4 regions of the Lysinibacillus sp. OF-1 genome follow, and region 3 is predicted to be linked to each of the others. Evidence: riboswitches for the same ligand, from Rfam matches in the RefSeq annotation. Region 3 holds a riboswitch; each other region holds the start of a gene.
The links. Region 3 has a riboswitch for thiamine pyrophosphate ahead of thiW (energy coupling factor transporter S component ThiW). Riboswitches for the same ligand answer to the same signal wherever they lie in the genome.
Positions count from the first base shown of each region.

Region 1 (4,394 bases), 630 kb from region 3:
GAAAAGGGATTGCATGAGGTTAATAGTTTACGTGAACATAATATAGAAACAAATGAGATGAATGGGCGTATTCAACAGCAAATGGAATCATTAGCTTCTAACATTGCCAATATTAATCAAATCATCGCTTCTATTCAAAGCATTACAGAGCAAACGAATTTGTTAGCTTTAAATGCAAGTATCGAGGCAGCTCGTGCTGGCGAACATGGAAAAGGGTTTGCAGTAGTAGCAGAGGAAGTAAGAAAGCTAGCAGAGCAATCTAAAAATGAAACAGAAATTATTAAGAGTACGGTAGAAAGTATTCTCGAAAATTCCCAACAAACAGTAGCTGTTATTGCTTCGAATGCAGATTTAATGCATTCTCAAAATGAGTCCGTACAAAGCACACAAATGGCCTTTAAAGATAGCAGTGACTTGTCACGTTCAATTGCAGCTTCCATTAGTGAACTAATGAGTAAGCTATCTAGTATGTTAGAGCATAAAAATCAAGCAATTATGGCCATTCAAAGTATATCTGCTATTTCAGAGGAAACAGCTGCCTCTGCTGAACAAGTAAGTGCTTCTGCAATGGATCAACAAGCAGAGTTACAAAAAGTAGCAGAGTCTATTCAAAATATGAATGATATATCAAATGAACTGCAAGAAGTCGTAAATCGATTTAAGCTAGCGTAAAGAAAAAGGCTGCCTAAAATATATAGGCAGTCTTTCTTAATGGTGAAGGGAAGAGACATTGACCTGTTAGCCATTCAGCACTACTATAATGAAGGGAAGGGGGTCATCAATATGATGTATCTCGGAATGATTTTCTTTCAAATTGTTGCACCTATTTTAGTGTTGCTTGTACTTGGCGCTATACTACAAAAGAAATTTCGTTTTAACTTAAAAGCATTGTCTCAGCTTATTACATATTGCTTTATGCCAGCCGCTGTTTTTGTGAATTTATATGAAACACGTGTAGAGCTGTCTGTTCTGGGAGAAGTCGGGTTATTTATTGTGCTTTTTATTGGGAGTCAAATGATACTCAGTCATTTTTTAGCGAAAGGGCTTGGTTTGGCCAAAACGGAGGCAGCCGTCTTTAAAAATAGTGTTGTGCTCATTAACTCTGGAAATTATGGTATTCCAGTGGCCCAAATGATTTTTGTAACACAACCTATTGGTGTAGCCATTCAGGTCATGCTCGTTATATTTCAAAATATGACAACTTATACATATGGTTTGTACAATTTAATTTCCTCTACGAAATCGGGTATGACAATCATCAAAGATTTCTTTAAAATGCCCATTATTCATGCGCTAATTATTGGTGTCGCTATGAACTATTTTAATATTGGTATACCGGAGTTTATCAAAATACCTGTAGAGCATGTCGCAGATGGATTTATTGCTGTAGCCTTAATTACATTAGGCGCACAATTATCACAGCTTGAAATCAAATCTATGTTTAATAAAACTGTTTTTGTTAGCTGTTTTACAAGATTAGTTATCGGACCAGCTGTAGCATTGGTCATTATTTATGTATTGGGGTTAGATGGAGTTGTCGCACAATCTCTGTTTATAGCCAGTGCCTTCCCAACATCTCGCAATAGCTCTAGTCTAGCATTAGAATACGATGTGGAATCAGCTACAGCTGCGCAAACTGTTTTATTTTCAACCATTGTGAGCTGTCTAACAGTAACGATCGTGATTTATCTTGCGGAAGTATTATTTACTTAGTTGGATGAAAATTTTAAAATATTGAATGGAAAACTTCCATCTCTTAGAAATATCTGCTACACTAGCATCAAACTAAATAGTATTAACTAGGGGAGTCTGATGAGTCAGGCTGAGAGGGAAACGCTTAGAAGTTTCTTGACCCTTTGGACCTGATCTGGCTCATACCAGCGTGGGAAAGTTAAGAAGCTATTGCATCGTATGTCGTGTGCAATTACTAGACCTTTACATTCATGGCCGGATCCAAAAAAATATTTTGGATTCGGCCTTTCTTTATTTGTTGGAGTGAGCTAGATTTTCGGTCCTTGTATCAAATTACATTTAAGGGAGAGAAGTAGCTCATGTCAGTAGTTAGTGAAAAGAACATTACGATTATGTCTAGCTTTGAAGGAAGCAAAAAAGTGTATGTGGAAGGATCACGTCCAGATATTTTAGTACCTATGCGTGAAATCGCATTAAGCCCAACGACTGGTAGCTTTGGGGATGAAAAAAATGCCCCTATTCGAGTATATGATACGAGTGGTCCATACACAGATCCGAATTATCACGTTGATATTACAAAGGGTCTGCCTGCTTTGCGACGTGCATGGATAGAAGAAAGAGGAGATGTTGAGGAATATGAGGGGCGTACGATTAAACCTGAGGATAACGGTTTTCGTCGTGTTGATGATCCGCGCATTCAAGAAAATGTTTTCCCTGAATTGGAGCGGAAGCCTTTACGTGCAAAAAGGGGTAAAAATGTAACACAGCTTCACTATGCACGAAATGGAATGATAACGCCGGAAATGGAGTTTGTGGCGATACGTGAAAACATGGATCCTGAATTTGTTCGTTCAGAAATTGCAGCAGGTCGGGCTATTATGCCTTCTAATATTAATCACCCTGAGGCAGAGCCGATGATTATTGGTCGCAACTTCCATGTGAAAATCAATGCAAACATTGGAAATTCCGCGGTGTCGTCGTCAATAGCAGAAGAAGTTGAGAAAATGACATGGGCTACACGCTGGGGTGCCGATAATATTATGGATCTCTCGACTGGTAAACATATTCATACAACGAGAGAATGGATTATTCGAAATGCTGCAGTGCCAGTGGGAACGGTGCCCATTTATCAGGCTTTAGAAAAAGTAAATGGCATAGCCGAGGATTTAACGTGGGAAGTTTATCGTGATACGCTCATTGAGCAAGCAGAGCAGGGGGTTGATTATTTCACGATACATGCGGGTGTTCTTTTACGCTATGTACCTCTTACAGCAAATCGTGTAACAGGCATTGTGTCACGTGGTGGTTCAATTATGGCACAGTGGTGTTTATTTCATCATCAAGAGAATTTCCTTTATACACATTTTGAGGAAATCTGTGAAATTATGAAGACATATGATGTTGCTTTTTCTTTAGGAGATGGCTTACGCCCAGGTTCCATTGCAGATGCCAATGATGAGGCCCAATTTGCAGAGCTTGAAACGCTGGGTGAATTAACACAAATCGCTTGGAAGCATGATGTTCAGGTGATGGTAGAGGGGCCAGGTCATGTACCGATGCATTTGATAAAGGAGAATATGGACAAGCAATTAGAAGTTTGTAAGGAAGCGCCTTTCTATACATTGGGCCCATTAACAACAGATATTGCGCCAGGATATGACCATATTACCTCAGCTATTGGTGCAGCGATGATTGGCTGGTTTGGTACAGCGATGCTCTGCTATGTGACACCGAAGGAGCATCTTGGCTTACCTAATCGTGAGGATGTTCGAGTAGGAGTTATTACTTATAAGATTGCTGCCCATGCAGCTGATTTAGCGAAAGGACACCCAGGTGCACAACAACGGGATGATGCATTGTCAAAAGCACGCTTTGAATTCCGCTGGCGTGATCAATTCAATCTATCATTAGATCCAGAACGTGCGGTTGAATATCATGACGAAACGCTTCCAGCAGAGGGGGCGAAAACAGCGCACTTTTGCTCAATGTGTGGCCCTAAATTCTGTAGTATGAGAATCTCACAGGATATTCGTAATTATGCTAAAGAAAAAGATTTAAATACGACTGAAGCTATTCATCAAGGTATGCAGGAAAAGGCAGAGGAGTTTAAAAAAGCGGGGAGTCAGATTTATCAATAATGAAGGAAGGCTTATATCAAAGTATAGACATAAGCCTTTCATGTTGTTGAAAAAAGATGATGTCAACGGCAGAAAAAGCAAATTTGCAAGGTGAGAGGTTGATTTCCGTTCCGCCAGCGCCCTTTCCAGGGGCGTCCGATGAGCCACTTCACTCACTTACGCTCGCTCCACTCCAATCAACCATTCTGCAAAGTGTCTTTACTTTTTTTCATAGTAGTATAGCGATCAAATAGCCCATTATCTGTATTCTTAGAGGGGATAGGCTCTTATTTTCAATATGGAGAAGTGATGAATGACAATCATCCTCCATAAAATAAGTAGCAAAAACCTTCACTTTATTTGAAAACCTTTGCTAAAAAGGTACCATTTTTGTGGGTTGGAGTGGAAGACTACTTGACTCCCGTGGGAGAGCGAGACAGGCGAGCCCCTGCACGGAGCGGTAGCGGAGGAAGCGGCTCGGCGCTCGCCCACAGGAAAGCAAGTAGCCTGCAACGGAAATCCATTTCTCCCTTTCAATTGACTGTTTTGTTTTTCAACACTAAGGAAGGCTTATGTCAAAGTATA
Region 1 is NZ_CP102798.1:245,776-250,169, forward strand. Features, by position in the region: gene NV349_RS01130 (methyl-accepting chemotaxis protein) at 1-672, shown strand, start outside; gene NV349_RS01135 (AEC family transporter) at 784-1,713, shown strand; TPP riboswitch at 1,792-1,906, shown strand; gene thiC (phosphomethylpyrimidine synthase ThiC) at 2,052-3,830, shown strand.
Region 1: linked by a shared signal. The riboswitch ahead of thiC (phosphomethylpyrimidine synthase ThiC) and the one ahead of thiW (energy coupling factor transporter S component ThiW) in region 3 are both predicted to bind thiamine pyrophosphate.

Region 2 (4,394 bases), 2.1 Mb from region 3:
CTACCTTTAAATAAGCAATTCGCTTATCAAAATTGTCCCCTTCAATGACATTTTCATATACATCTAAATTATTCCCAGCCATCAAACTATCAAAATTACCTAGGAAATCTGCTTTAAATAGGGCAAAAATGGTGTTAATTCCTAATGAAAATAGTAAAAGAACACCTGCGACTACTAAAGCAACCCACCTTTTTACATTCATGTCTTTCCGCCTCCTCAACACGTAATACGAATGACTTGCTTATTTGTTTCATTTTTTTGCAATAATATGCAAAAAGCTTGTTGCTATTTATTTCCTCATATTACCTTACCTAAAAAAATAAAAAAAATCAAAGTCCATACCTTTGCATGAACTTTGATTTTCGACATTATTTCCTAGGAAATGATGATGAATGGCATTGCTTTGTTTCTTGCTGTCGTAATTCAACTCGTCGAATTTTTCCAGAGGATGTTTTGGGTAGCTCTTCGACAAATTCAATAGCACGTGGATATTTATATGGGGCAGTCAATGATTTCACATGACTTTGAAGTGTTTGAATAAGTGTTTCATCACCAATTTCACCATTACGAAGAACAATAAATGCCTTTACAATATTTCCTCGAACTTTATCTGGACTGGCAATGACAGCAGCTTCTTTCACAGTTGGATGCTTCATCAAAGCATCCTCTACTTCAAAGGGACCAATTGTATAACCCGAGGAGATAATGACATCATCTCCTCGACCCTCAAACCAAAAGTAGCCATCTTCATCTTTGTAGGCACGATCTCCTGTTATATACCAATCACCACGGAATTGTAAATTTGTACGTTCAGGATCATTTAAATATTTTTTAAAGAGAGCTGGTGTTTCACGATGAACAGCAATATCACCCACCTCTCCCACTGCAACAGGATTGCCGAAATCGTTAATAATATTAACGGTGTTGCCAGGAGTAGGTTTTCCCATTGAGCCAACTCGCGCCTCCATCCCTACCATTGTACCAACAAGTAATGTATTTTCCGTTTGACCATAGCCATCTCGCACTTGTAAATGGAATGTTTCTGAAAATACGTTGATAACCTCACTATTTAACGGTTCACCTGCTGATACAGCTTGGCGAATTGCATGTAAATCATATGCGTGTAAATTTTCAAGTGATGCCATAAAACGATATTCAGTTGGTGTACAGCATAATACATTGATTTTGAATTTTTCAAGCATTGCCAAATAGGAAGCAGCATCAAATTTACCTTTGTAAACAAATGCAGTAGCACCACTGCCTAATGTAGCGAGAAAGGGACTCCATATCCATTTTTGCCATCCAGGTGCTGCTGTTGCCCAAACAATATCATTTTCTTGTACACCTAACCAATGTGGTGCTGTTGTTCGTAAATGAGCATAGCCCCAGCTGTGTGTATGTACCGCTGCCTTTGGGTTACCTGTTGTGCCGCTTGTATAGGCTAAAAATGCATTATCAGTACTTTTTGTCGGGGTCGGATTTATGTAAGTTGTAGGTTGATGGTGCATTTTTTCTAGTAAAGGCTGCCAAGGCTCATGTGCTTTCCCTATGACAAATTGCTGTATGCCCTGTAAATTTCCAACTTCATCAAATTGTTCAATATAGGGCTCATAGGCAACAACCCCTTTAGCATTGGCGTGATGAATGCGATACTCAATATCTTTTGTTCTTAACATTTCTGAGCTTGGAATGATGGTTAAACCTGCTTTTAATGCTGCAATATAAACAATATATGCTTCCACTGAGCGTGGTACCATCACTAAAATCACATCACCCTTCGTTAAACCTTGTAAGGTGAAAACATGTGCTGCTTGATTCGCTTTTTCCATCAAATGTGCATATGTAATAAATTGTACAGCTTGATTTTCTTCATAAATAATTAAAGCATTTTTCGTTGCATCCTGAGCATATTTTTCAATTTCCTCTGTTATGTTATACCATTCTGGTGCAACTAAATCTTGTCTTTTCATGGCAGATGCCCCCTTTTGCTATGACACATTATAAAACTCCTTTTTCAGTATTTTCAATGGTTTGCGCTTAATTTAGGTAAAGTCATGACAACTATCATACCTAGCTATATGGCATCAGTCACGTTTTGTCGATAGGAAAACTAGCTATTGAACACAAATGAAAAGTATGGTACATTTTGGTCAACTAAAAGCAAAATTGCAGGGGGACTCGAAAGAGTTGAGAAGGTAAAACCTGACCCTTTGAACCTGTTAGTTAATACTGACGTAGGGAGCAACAGACATCGATTTTTTCAGATGAAAGGCTCTTTTTCGTGTATTTTCACATAAAAAGAGCCTTTTTGCATGCTTACGTCCATCCACAAAGGAGGACTAAAATTAAAATGATATTTCAAACAATTCGTCAACAGCAACCACTTATTCATTGCATCACAAACTATGTGGTGGCAAATTTCCAAGCAAATGGTTTATTAGCATTAGGTGCTTCGCCCGTTATGGCTGACGATAGCCAAGAGGTTGAGGAAATGGTAGCAATGGCACAAGCATTATTAATTAATATCGGGACACTCAATACTCGCACCAAAAACGCCATGCTGTTAGCAGGAAAAAAAGCTAATGCACTTGGCATTCCAGTTATATTAGATCCAGTTGGGGCAGGGGCTACAACTTATCGCAAGGAAACCGTTCAATACTTACTTGAAAACATACAATTTGCCGTAATTCGCTGTAATATCGGTGAGCTTGCGGCTATAGCCAATGTAGATTGGCAACAGAAAGGTGTAGATAGTGGTCATGGCTCCATGTCACTGGAGACGGAAGCATTACTAGTGGCACAACGATATAATTGTATCGTTATTGTAACAGGTGAACGTGATCTTATAACAAATGGTGAGCATAGCCAGTGGATAGCTGGTGGCCACCCACAAATGACAGAGGTCACTGGTACTGGCTGTTTACTTAGTGCGCTTTGTGGTGCTGCCTATGTCGCAGGTAACAAGCCATACAACCAATTAGCAGAAACACTCACTTACTATAAAAAGGCAGCAGTACTAGCTTCTGCATTCACTGCAGATATCGGTGATTTTCAAATAGCTTTGCTTAATGCTATACATCGTTTATCAAAGGATGGTGAAGCATCATGCATATTGTAACGACGATTGCTGGATCAGATAGTGGTGGCGGTGCTGGTATACAGGCTGATTTAAAAACATTTCAGGAATTAGAGGTGTTCGGCACTTCCGTTATTACAGCTTTAACTGCACAAAATACAACAGGCGTGACAGGTGTTTTCCCCATTGACATTTCGTTTGTGGAAAAACAATTTCAAGCGTTAGTCGAAGATTTTCCGATTGCTGCAATGAAAACAGGCATGCTTTATTCCTCTGGTATTATCCAAGCCATCGCACGCATGATCGGTGAATTAAACATACCACTAATTGTGGATCCCGTGATGATTGCAAAAGGTGGAGAAAGCTTATTACAGCAAGAAGCTATTGAGGCGTTACGCTCATCTTTACTACCACTAGCTACGATTGTTACGCCAAATATACCCGAAGCAGAGGCTCTCACGGGGAGAACCATTCGCCATTTTGAGGATATGAAACAAGTGGCTCAAAGCTTTTTACAGCTAGGTGTACAATGCGTCATTGTAAAGGGTGGGCATTTAGCAGAACCACTTTATGCCATTGATTATGTATTTTTCAAAAATGGACAATCTTTTTCGATGCAGTCTCCACGAATCCAAACCAAAAATACACATGGTACTGGCTGTACATTTTCAGCAGCACTCACTGCTTTTCTTGGACGAGGTTTAGCGATGGAAGAGGCTATTATCGAAGCTAAAAAATTTATTCAATTAGCGATTATGCATGATTTAGCCATCGGCAACGGGCACGGACCTACAAATCATTTCGCTTATCAACAGCATAAGGAAGCCTGTGAGGTAATTATTCATGAAACGTGAGGATTTACAGCTTTATTTTATTATGGGGACAGGCAATGTTTTTCAACAAAATCCCATCCATCTCCTCGAAAAGGCATTGCAAGCTGGCATTACGATGTTTCAATTTCGCGAGAAAGGGTCTCTTGCCTTAACTGGATTAGCCTATGAACAATTTGCACGCCAATGTCAAAAACTTTGTCAGCAGTATAATGTACCGTTTATCGTTAACGATGATATAGAGCTCGCTTTGCGAATTGGTGCCGATGGCGTTCATATTGGACAAGATGATTTAGATGTTGAAATAGCACGTAAAAAAATCGGGAACATGATACTTGGTGTTTCTGTACATTCACAGGAAGAATTACAAACAGCTATAGACCATCATGCTGATTATGTAGGAATTGGTCCAATCTTTGCAACAACATCTAAAAGTGATGCACAACCACCATGCGGTACAAATTTTTTACAGCAAGCTTATCATCTTT
Region 2 is NZ_CP102798.1:3,484,378-3,488,771, forward strand. Features, by position in the region: gene sppA (signal peptide peptidase SppA) at 1-202, opposite strand, end outside; gene mbcS (acyl-CoA synthetase MbcS) at 369-1,970, opposite strand; TPP riboswitch at 2,161-2,258, shown strand; gene thiM (hydroxyethylthiazole kinase) at 2,351-3,118, shown strand; gene thiD (bifunctional hydroxymethylpyrimidine kinase/phosphomethylpyrimidine kinase) at 3,106-3,930, shown strand; gene thiE (thiamine phosphate synthase) at 3,920-4,394, shown strand, end outside.
Region 2: linked by a shared signal. The riboswitch ahead of thiM (hydroxyethylthiazole kinase) and the one ahead of thiW (energy coupling factor transporter S component ThiW) in region 3 are both predicted to bind thiamine pyrophosphate.

Region 3 (4,394 bases):
GACCAGACTATTTAGGGAAATATAATGAATTGTTTTTAGAATTTAAAATGAGTATTCGTTAAAGCATATAAAGGTCTATCGATGAATTTTTATTTTGTCGATAGACCTTTTTCTATTATCTTCCTGCTTCTGGCAGCACCTCACCTATTGTCTGTTTATTCTTTTCTACATCGTGGATTGGTATTGCTGCACTAGCAGGTATGTTTCATTTCAGACTTTCAACCGATATGATGATAGGATATCTTATGATAGACTTTAGTATATTTGATTATAAAAAGGGGGTTCATTCGATGACCCAGCAGAAGTCCAATAAGGCGGCTTTATATATTTTAATGTTTAATATGTTTATCGCAATGGGGAGTATTGGAATTATTATTCCTGTCATGCCAGAGTATTTAAAAATATTCGGTGCAGCAGGACAAGTTCTAGGTATGCTAATTGCAACGTTCGCCTTAGCTCAATTCGTATTTTCTCCAATTGCTGGGAATCTTTCGGATCAGTATGGTCGGAAAAATTTAATTATTTTCGGTCTTATTGTGACAGGTCTTGCACAAATCGGTTTTGGCCTAGCCACAGACGTCTGGATGCTATTTTTAGCACGCTTTTTAGGCGGTCTAGGTTCCGCATTTGTTGCACCTCCTATTATGGCATTTGTAGCTGACGTTACTACCTACGAGGAACGTGGAAAAGGTATGAGTATGTTGGGTGCTGCTATGTCACTTGGCTTTATGATAGGGCCAGGAATAGGTGGTTTCTTAGCAAAGGTTAGTTTACATTTTCCATTTTTCACGGCAGGAGTTGCTGCCATACTAGCATCTGTTTTATCTTATTTTTTATTACCATCTACTAAACCAAACACTTCACATGACAAGCAAAAGCAAGAAAATCTGGCGAAGCAAATGGCTCGTTCCATACATATGCCTTATTTCGTTATGCTCATTATCATGCTCGTGTTCTCGTTCGGAATTGCCAACTTCCAAACAACCTTGTCATTATTTGTGACAGAAAAGTTTAATTACACACCCGTAGATATTGCGATTATTTTAGTTGTCGGTGGTGCTTTTGGGGTAGTTGTACAAATGTTTGTGATTACACCACTTTTTAATCGCTTTGGTGAAATGAAAGTTGTGTTAGTCAATTTATTTATTGCATCTGTTGCTATTTTCTTAATATTGTTTGTATCTGGCTTCGCTCTTATATTAGTTGTAGCAACTATTTTCTCTACAGCAACAACACTAATTCGTCCTGCTGTAAATACACTAATTTCAAAGCTTGCAGAGAAAGAACAAGGGTTTGCTGCGGGCTTGAATAATGCTTACATGAGCCTTGGCAATATGATTGGACCAGCCTTAGCAGGTTTACTATTTGACTGGAATATGAACAGTCCATATATTTTCGGATCTATCATATTATTAGCCTGCTTCTTCCTTGCACTCATCTGGACATTGAAAAAAGCACCTCATCTAATGCATCCTGATACGAAATAGTCAGAAAAATCATTGACTATTTTTAACATTATGTTACAGTAATGTTGGTTAATAAAATTGAATGATATTTACCACTAGGGGAGCCTTTAAAAGGCTGAGACGTATATGATGATGTACGGACCCTTTGAACCTGATCTAGTTCATACTAGCGGAGGGAAGTGGCGCTACTTGCTATTGTCATTGTCTATGCAAGGCCGCTTCCTATTGTTTAAAGGAAGCGGCCTTTTAATTTCCCTCATGATTTTATTCAAGAGGAGTGAACCTTATGTCAATTCGTAAAATGACAATCATGGCTTTATTAGTAGCGATTGCTGTAGCAGGATCTACCTTTGTATCCATACCAACAGGCATCGCACGTGCCTACCCCATTCAGCATGCTGTTAACGTAATAGGAGCTATTATACTAGGACCCGTGCCAACAGTTCTAGTTGCCTTTGTGACAGCCATCATTCGTATCTTTACTGGTACAGGCTCTCTTTTAGCGATTCCTGGTAGTATTATTGGTGCATTGTGTGCGGCCCTTGCCTACAAATACAGTAGAAAACCATGGCTAGCAGGATTCGGCGAAGTTTTTGGCACTGGTATTTTAGCTTCACTTATTGCCGTACCCTATGCAAAATTGCTTATGGAGACATCCGTAGCTGCATTATTCTTCATGCCAGCCTTTTTAACATCAAGTACCATCGGGGCCATCTTAGGTGTTATGGTAGCTAGTACTTTGCGAAAATCGGTACTAGTAAAGAGTTTTAATTCTTCGCTTTATTGAGTGGTGCTGAGTGCTTTTTGATTTTGGAAATTCTTTAAGATGTGCGAGAAGATTCCTTTTCTAGTCTTTGAGCGGGGTTCGTTTCTTTATGAGCGTCTCTCTCCCCTGAGAAGCACTTTTCGAAGGCTGCACTTTGTCAATCACCTTTGCACCATTTTTTAAAACCTCAAAGCATTCAAAAAAGCAGTGCAAAATGGAATGATTTTGCACTGCCTTCACTCTATTATGATCGTTTTTTCATACCCTTTAATAGCTGGGCTACGTTCGTATCTTCTGCTTGTACAGGTTTCTCCTCAATTGGCTGCTCTTTTTTATTCGTTTTTGTTAAGAAACTCCACCCAAAACGTCTTATGGTAATATCCATAAAGAATAGAAGCATACTTGCTAAAAGAAGCCATGTAGCAATGTTTTGTCGATCCGCTCCTTTGGTTGTAAAGTCACGGAACACATCTTGTGGTTCTTTTAAAACGGCTCCCCCTGTTTGATTTGTTAACTCTTCAATCAGTTTTTCATTAACAGGGAGCAGTTCATACTCAGCACTATAAGGAACACTTAGACCTGCCTGATAAATGGCCTGCTGCTCATCCGCTATACGGAAGAAAATCAATCCAGGTTCGGCCTGTACAACAGCTCGAACTTGGGAGGCTGAAATGGTTTCTAACTGTGTTTCTAACTCCTCCCCTGCTTCATTAACCGCTACAATGTCTAAAAATGCGGCTTCATTTGTAGGGTCTGTAATCATAAAGGAGCCATCAGCTTCTAATCTCACATCATAGGCAACATCATTATAGCTTGGCAACATTTGTGAAATAAGCGTCTGCCAAAATGTTCCCCAGTCCTGCCATCTTGCCCAATCTCCTGTCCATTTACCCGTTGAATCGGATGTAAAAGCAAATGTTTTACCGAGTCCATATTGCCATTGTGCTAACACAGGATCTTCCTTCTCACTTTCTGCAATTACGGTTGTCCCTTGCTTAGCTGTCGTTCCAATATAAGCATTCATTTGAGGGACGCCATTGGCAAATAGCGAATTCCATCCTGCGGCATTATAAATTGCTGGATAAAACGGATTATCCTCAATATAGGTGCGAGAAATCATAGCTGTTTCACGAGATAAAATAGAAGGAATGGTTTGTTCATCAATGACATCATAGAACCGTCCACTACCCATATCACTAAGTGCTTCGAGTAAGTTAGCATCAGCATCTTGTCCAATCGCTACTGTTGATAAAGTGATACCATTTTCTTTTCCCTCAGCAATTAAATCCTCATAATTCCCAGACTGTGATTGCCCATCGGTTAAAAGAATAATATGTTTACGTTGAAGCTTTAAATCGGCGAGATTTTCATAGGCTTTAGCTAATGAACTATAGATTTCTGTTCCGCCTCCTGGTGTTACTGATAGAATGGTATCCACTGCCTCTTCTTTACTTTTAAGAGGCGCGGTTTCTATAATTTCCCAAGGACGATCATCGAAGGCGATAAAGCCTAATGTATCCTCATCTCGTAGCATTTCAACAGAACGTGCCGCTGCTTCCTTAGCTAGCTCTAGCTTCGAGCCATGCATACTGCCAGAACGATCCAGCACTATGACTAGCCCTAATGAAGGTAATTGCTCCTTGCCCTTAATTTCCATCTCCACAGGCAATAACGTTTCAATTGGCGTTTTAAAATAGCCTCCTAAACCAAAACTATTTTCTCCACCAACCATCGTGAAACCAACCCCAAAGTTTTTGACTGCTTGCTCAATCACACTCATTTTCGCCTCACCAACTAAATGACCAGGCACATTGTCAAAAATGATCGCATTATATTGTAAATAGCTGGACAGTTCATTTGGTAGGCTTTTAGGATCGACAACATCATAGGCAATGGATTGACTACCAAGTGCTGCCGCGATAGGTGAAGCTGTTTCATAGCCATTGACGATGAGTAAATGGGGTTCACTTTGTACCATTGTGACACTTGTTAATTTATTGTTTTCAAAAATAGCATCCTGCCCAACTTGAATAACTGCTTCGTATTTTACAAGTCCTTCAGCTGTTGCTGCGTGTTTATAGGTAAACACATTTGTACCTTCCGTCAGCTCAACTGCCTCGCGATGAATTAGTTCATCATTTTCATATAATAACAGCTCCCCT
Region 3 is NZ_CP102798.1:878,765-883,158, reverse strand. Features, by position in the region: gene NV349_RS04060 (ABC transporter substrate-binding protein) at 1-62, shown strand, start outside; gene NV349_RS04055 (MFS transporter) at 291-1,487, shown strand; TPP riboswitch at 1,554-1,661, shown strand; gene thiW (energy coupling factor transporter S component ThiW) at 1,753-2,253, shown strand; gene NV349_RS04045 (VWA domain-containing protein) at 2,477-4,394, opposite strand, start outside.

Region 4 (4,394 bases), 1.6 Mb from region 3:
GTCTAGGTTTTTCAAATTTTGTGCCATGAAACTTCACTCCTTTTGGTTGGATATTCTTATTGTACTAAAGAAATATATGGATGCCTATTGAGATGGTAAATTGTAGATATTACGAGCAAAACAACACGATACATTGTTGAAAGTTTCCGTTATAATAAAAATAGTGACAGTACTATACTTATTTGTCTTTTCCCTATAAAATCTAACACGAAGGGAGAGGAAAACATGCCTCGGTTTATCTTGATGACAATTTCTTATCTTGTCTCACTCATCCTAACCTTTTCATCCTTTTTCGTGAATATCAACGGTCAATCTATGCTAGAAATCGCTAATCGCTTTTCTGTAGTATTTGCACCAGTTAGTGTAAGTCATGTAATTTGGATTCTTATTTATTTTTTACTCGGTTATTGGTTAGTTATGAATATCAAAAAGACAACTATGAAACAGTCTGCGCTTTTTAGCTGCATAAATATATTGCAAGCATTGATGATATACGTATGGCATCATGAGTTATTTATTGTTTCACTTGGCATTACATTACTCTTAGTCTTGTATTTATTTATGTTGTATAATACGTACCCTCTTCATGACAAAGCAATGTCGGGTCGTATTCCTTTCTCCATTTATTTTGCATGGATGACATTTATTTTTATTACGAATATCAGTTTTACGTTAACGGCTTATGGTTGGAACGGCTTTGGTCTTAGTACGCCTCTTTGGGCAGTAATTTTGCTGACATTAGGTGGAGCACTTGCGCTACATATCCGTTTCCATCACTTTGATATTTTGTTTCCTAGTGTTTTTATTTGGGCTTATATAGGAATCGCCTTACATAATGGTTTTGATGAGCTACTTGTCACTACCGCCGCCTTCTTTTTATGTGGTGTTCTCTTTGTTGGTATTTTATTTATTAAAAAAAATCCTGCCTACCAAAAATAAATTGGTAAGCAGGATTTTTCATTTCATTGCATTCTATTCTTCGTCTAATGATGTTAGGATAATCGGTTTATCTTTTGTTACAATGACTGAATGTTCAATTTGAGCTACAAGTGATTTATCAGGTGTAATGAATGTCCAACCATCACCAGCTTCTACAATATGCTCTGCCTTCGCTGAGATAAACGGTTCAACCGCAAGCACCATACCTTCTTTCATAATTGTAGAATCCCATGCATCATAGTAATTTAAAATGTGATTCGGCTCATCATGTAAAGATTGACCTAAACCATGACCAGTTAAATTCATAATAACAGTTAAGCCATTAGCATTCGCCTCACGTTCAACTGCCTTACCAATTTGATTTAATTTAGACCCAGCCTTTACCTTTGTCATTGCTCGATCAAAGGCGCTTTTGGCAACGCGACATAGCTTTTCTTTGTCCTCATAGCCATCACCAACCACAAATGAAATACCAGTGTCAGCAAAGTAGCCATTTAATGAACCAGAAACATCGATATTTACAATATCCCCTTCTTGAATAACACGTTTTCCGGGGATACCATGCGCCACTTCTTCATTGACACTAATACATGTATACCCTGGGAAATCATATTCTCCCTTTGGACCAGATATCGCGCCAGCCTCTGCAAACATACGGCCAGCAATTTCATCTAGCTCCAATGTTGTAACACCTGGTTTTGTGGCAGCTTTCATCGCTTCACGAATTTCAGCACAAATGCGTCCTATTTTTTTAAAAGCTTCAATCTCTTCTTGCGTTTTTACAATCATGTATAACGTCCCTTTCATCTAATATCTATACTTTAATATAACATAACTTGTTATGCGTATAACGATAAACGCTTTAAATATTGTATGCTTCCTTACTTTGCGAAGTGCGCAAAGAGTTATTTGCGACAAAAAAGCCCCTTCACAAATGTGAGGGGCATGTTTTATGCTTTTCTTTGCATTAATTGTGGAGCAGCTGTGAATAAAAGAACGCCTACAATTGCCGTTAAAATAGTTGCTGGTAGCATATATGTACCATTATAGATGATGGAATAGATCCATGCATTTTGATCGCCAGCATATTCTGCAAAAAATACAGCGCCAGCCATCGTGTGGGCTGCATATCGTAAAAAGCCCGCAAGCACCGTACCTAATATAATGTAAAGTGCCATTTTTGTTTTGTTGGCATTTTTGGCAGCCGCCAACACGGGTCCACGCACAACCGCCGCTAATCCTACAACTGTGAAAGCAACACCATAATCAAGGAATCCTTGTAGCCAGTGCACAATCGTAGCACCAAACATGGTTTGCATTACACCTACGAGTAATCCAGTTGTTAGCCCAGCTACTAAGCCCCAGCGAAATGCTATTAACATAATAGGTACCATGACTAGACTAACAGAACCACCTTGTGCCCATACTTTAAAGGAAACCTGATCAAGCACAAGAGCGATTGCTGCAAATATCGCAATCTCCACAAGCATTAATAGTCTTTTTTTGTCCATATATATTCTCTCCTTTGTTCCGATGTAGGATACAAGAGCAGGAATAGAAATGCGCTGATATGTCTCTTTCTGACACCTTTTTATTCCCTCAAGAATGAAAAAACGATGCCAGGACAGAGCCTCACATCGTACTAGTGTCGGTTTCTATCCACATCCCTACGCAAGCGTTAACTTACAGGTTCAAAGAGTCAAGGCATTACGTGCCCAGTCTCAGCTGACATCATCAGCTCCCCTTGTGGTCGTTACATCTGAATTTATTTGAACATTCTCATTGTACGCAAAGGATAGAAGGATTACAACCTCTTCCATATATTATTTTTTTGAAACTTTGCTGTTTTTCATGCGTAAATATTAAAAAAGGAGGTACAACTATGGAGAACCAAAAAATTTTATCTGCCTTTAGTTATTTAAGTATTTTCTTCGCCCCTTTTATCGTCCCATTAATTGTGTACATTATTACGAAAGATAGTGACGTAAAAAGACATTCAATTCGTGCACTTATCTCTCATTTAATTCCTTTTGTTTTCGGCATTCTGTTCTTTATTGTCTTTGTTTTTTCTACATTTAATTTGGATCCAACGTCCGGCAATAATAAGATGTTGATTATTTGGTTCGTTTCGTTTGCCATTTATGCCATCGTCTCACTAGGAATTGTAATATGGAATATTATTCAAGCTGTTCGTGTTATTCGTTAATGTTTCATTTTTAAGCGAAACAGGTAGTAGTAATTGTAAAAGGAGCTGTTTTTGAATGAAAGTATCAAATGTTGTGAAAACCGCCGTAAAATTAGCACCTATTGTTATTCCTATCGTGAAAAAAGTAATGGCTGCAAAAAAAGGGACAACACCTACAGCCACCCCTCGAAAAAAATAAACAGCAGGCGTATTCCCTTGTTTTGGAAATACGCCTTTTATTTATTTCACTTCAAAGTGGGTTTGACTATGTCCATTCAATGTTTTTTCTACATGTAAGACCGCTGGCATCGCCGATTTTAATTCAGGCACATGAGAAATCACGCCAATCATACGACCAGAATCCTGTAAAGCAATTAATGTATCAATTGCTTTATTCAAAGATTCCTCATCAAGCGAGCCAAAGCCCTCATCAATAAACATGGTTTCAATATGAATATTCCCTTGGAAGCTTTGAATGACATCTGCCATTCCTAAAGCAAGACTTAAGGAAGCATTAAATTTTTCGCCACCGGATAATGTTTTCACATCACGTAATTGATCCGTATAGGCATCATATACATCAAGCCCAAGCCCACTTTGCTTCGCATGCTTTTCTAGTCTATCAGAACGTCTAAGCTCAAATTGACCATTTGATAAGTGATAAAGACGAATATTAGCGGCATCGGTAATTTGGTCTAAGTAATTAATTTGAATGTATCGCTCAAAGGACAGCTTTTTCGAATTTTGTCCGTTTAATAATCCATAGAGTTCCTTTACTCGACCAGCTTCTTGTTCAAGTAACTGAAGCTCTCTCGCTGTTTCTTCCACTTTTTTTATAAAGCCCTGGCATGCTTGTGCAAAACCATTCATCTGTTGCAAACGTTTAAATGCTTCCTCATACGCTGTACGAAGTTGTTCTACTTTTGCTTCCATCACCACTAAATCTTGCTTCTCTTTCCCTTGAAGATACATAGCCCCTTCAGTTATTTGGATTTTCAGGGTATGTACCTGTAAAGCATAGTCACTGCATACTTTGCGAAGCGCCTCCAATTGGCTCGCACTCCGTTTGGCAGCTGCGTATTCCTCATAGCTGTCAAAGCCGATTTCCTGCATGCTTGCTGAAAATTGCTGCCGCTTTTCATTCATTTTGAGTTGTAATTCCTCAAAAGATTGTTTGGCGATTTCTACAGTTAGTTTTGCATTACTTGTCGCTTCTTTTACGACATGCAAATTTTCTTGACTCTCTTGCCATGTTTTTTGCAAATCCATT
Region 4 is NZ_CP102798.1:4,028,082-4,032,475, forward strand. Features, by position in the region: gene NV349_RS19790 (polyphosphate kinase 2 family protein) at 1-27, opposite strand, end outside; gene NV349_RS19795 (TspO-related membrane protein) at 226-939, shown strand; gene map (type I methionyl aminopeptidase) at 973-1,728, opposite strand; gene thiT (energy-coupled thiamine transporter ThiT) at 1,890-2,450, opposite strand; TPP riboswitch at 2,587-2,694, opposite strand; gene NV349_RS19810 (magnetosome magnetite crystal formation protein family) at 2,822-3,145, shown strand; gene NV349_RS19815 (hypothetical protein) at 3,201-3,323, shown strand; gene NV349_RS19820 (AAA family ATPase) at 3,365-4,394, opposite strand, start outside.
Region 4: linked by a shared signal. The riboswitch ahead of thiT (energy-coupled thiamine transporter ThiT) and the one ahead of thiW (energy coupling factor transporter S component ThiW) in region 3 are both predicted to bind thiamine pyrophosphate.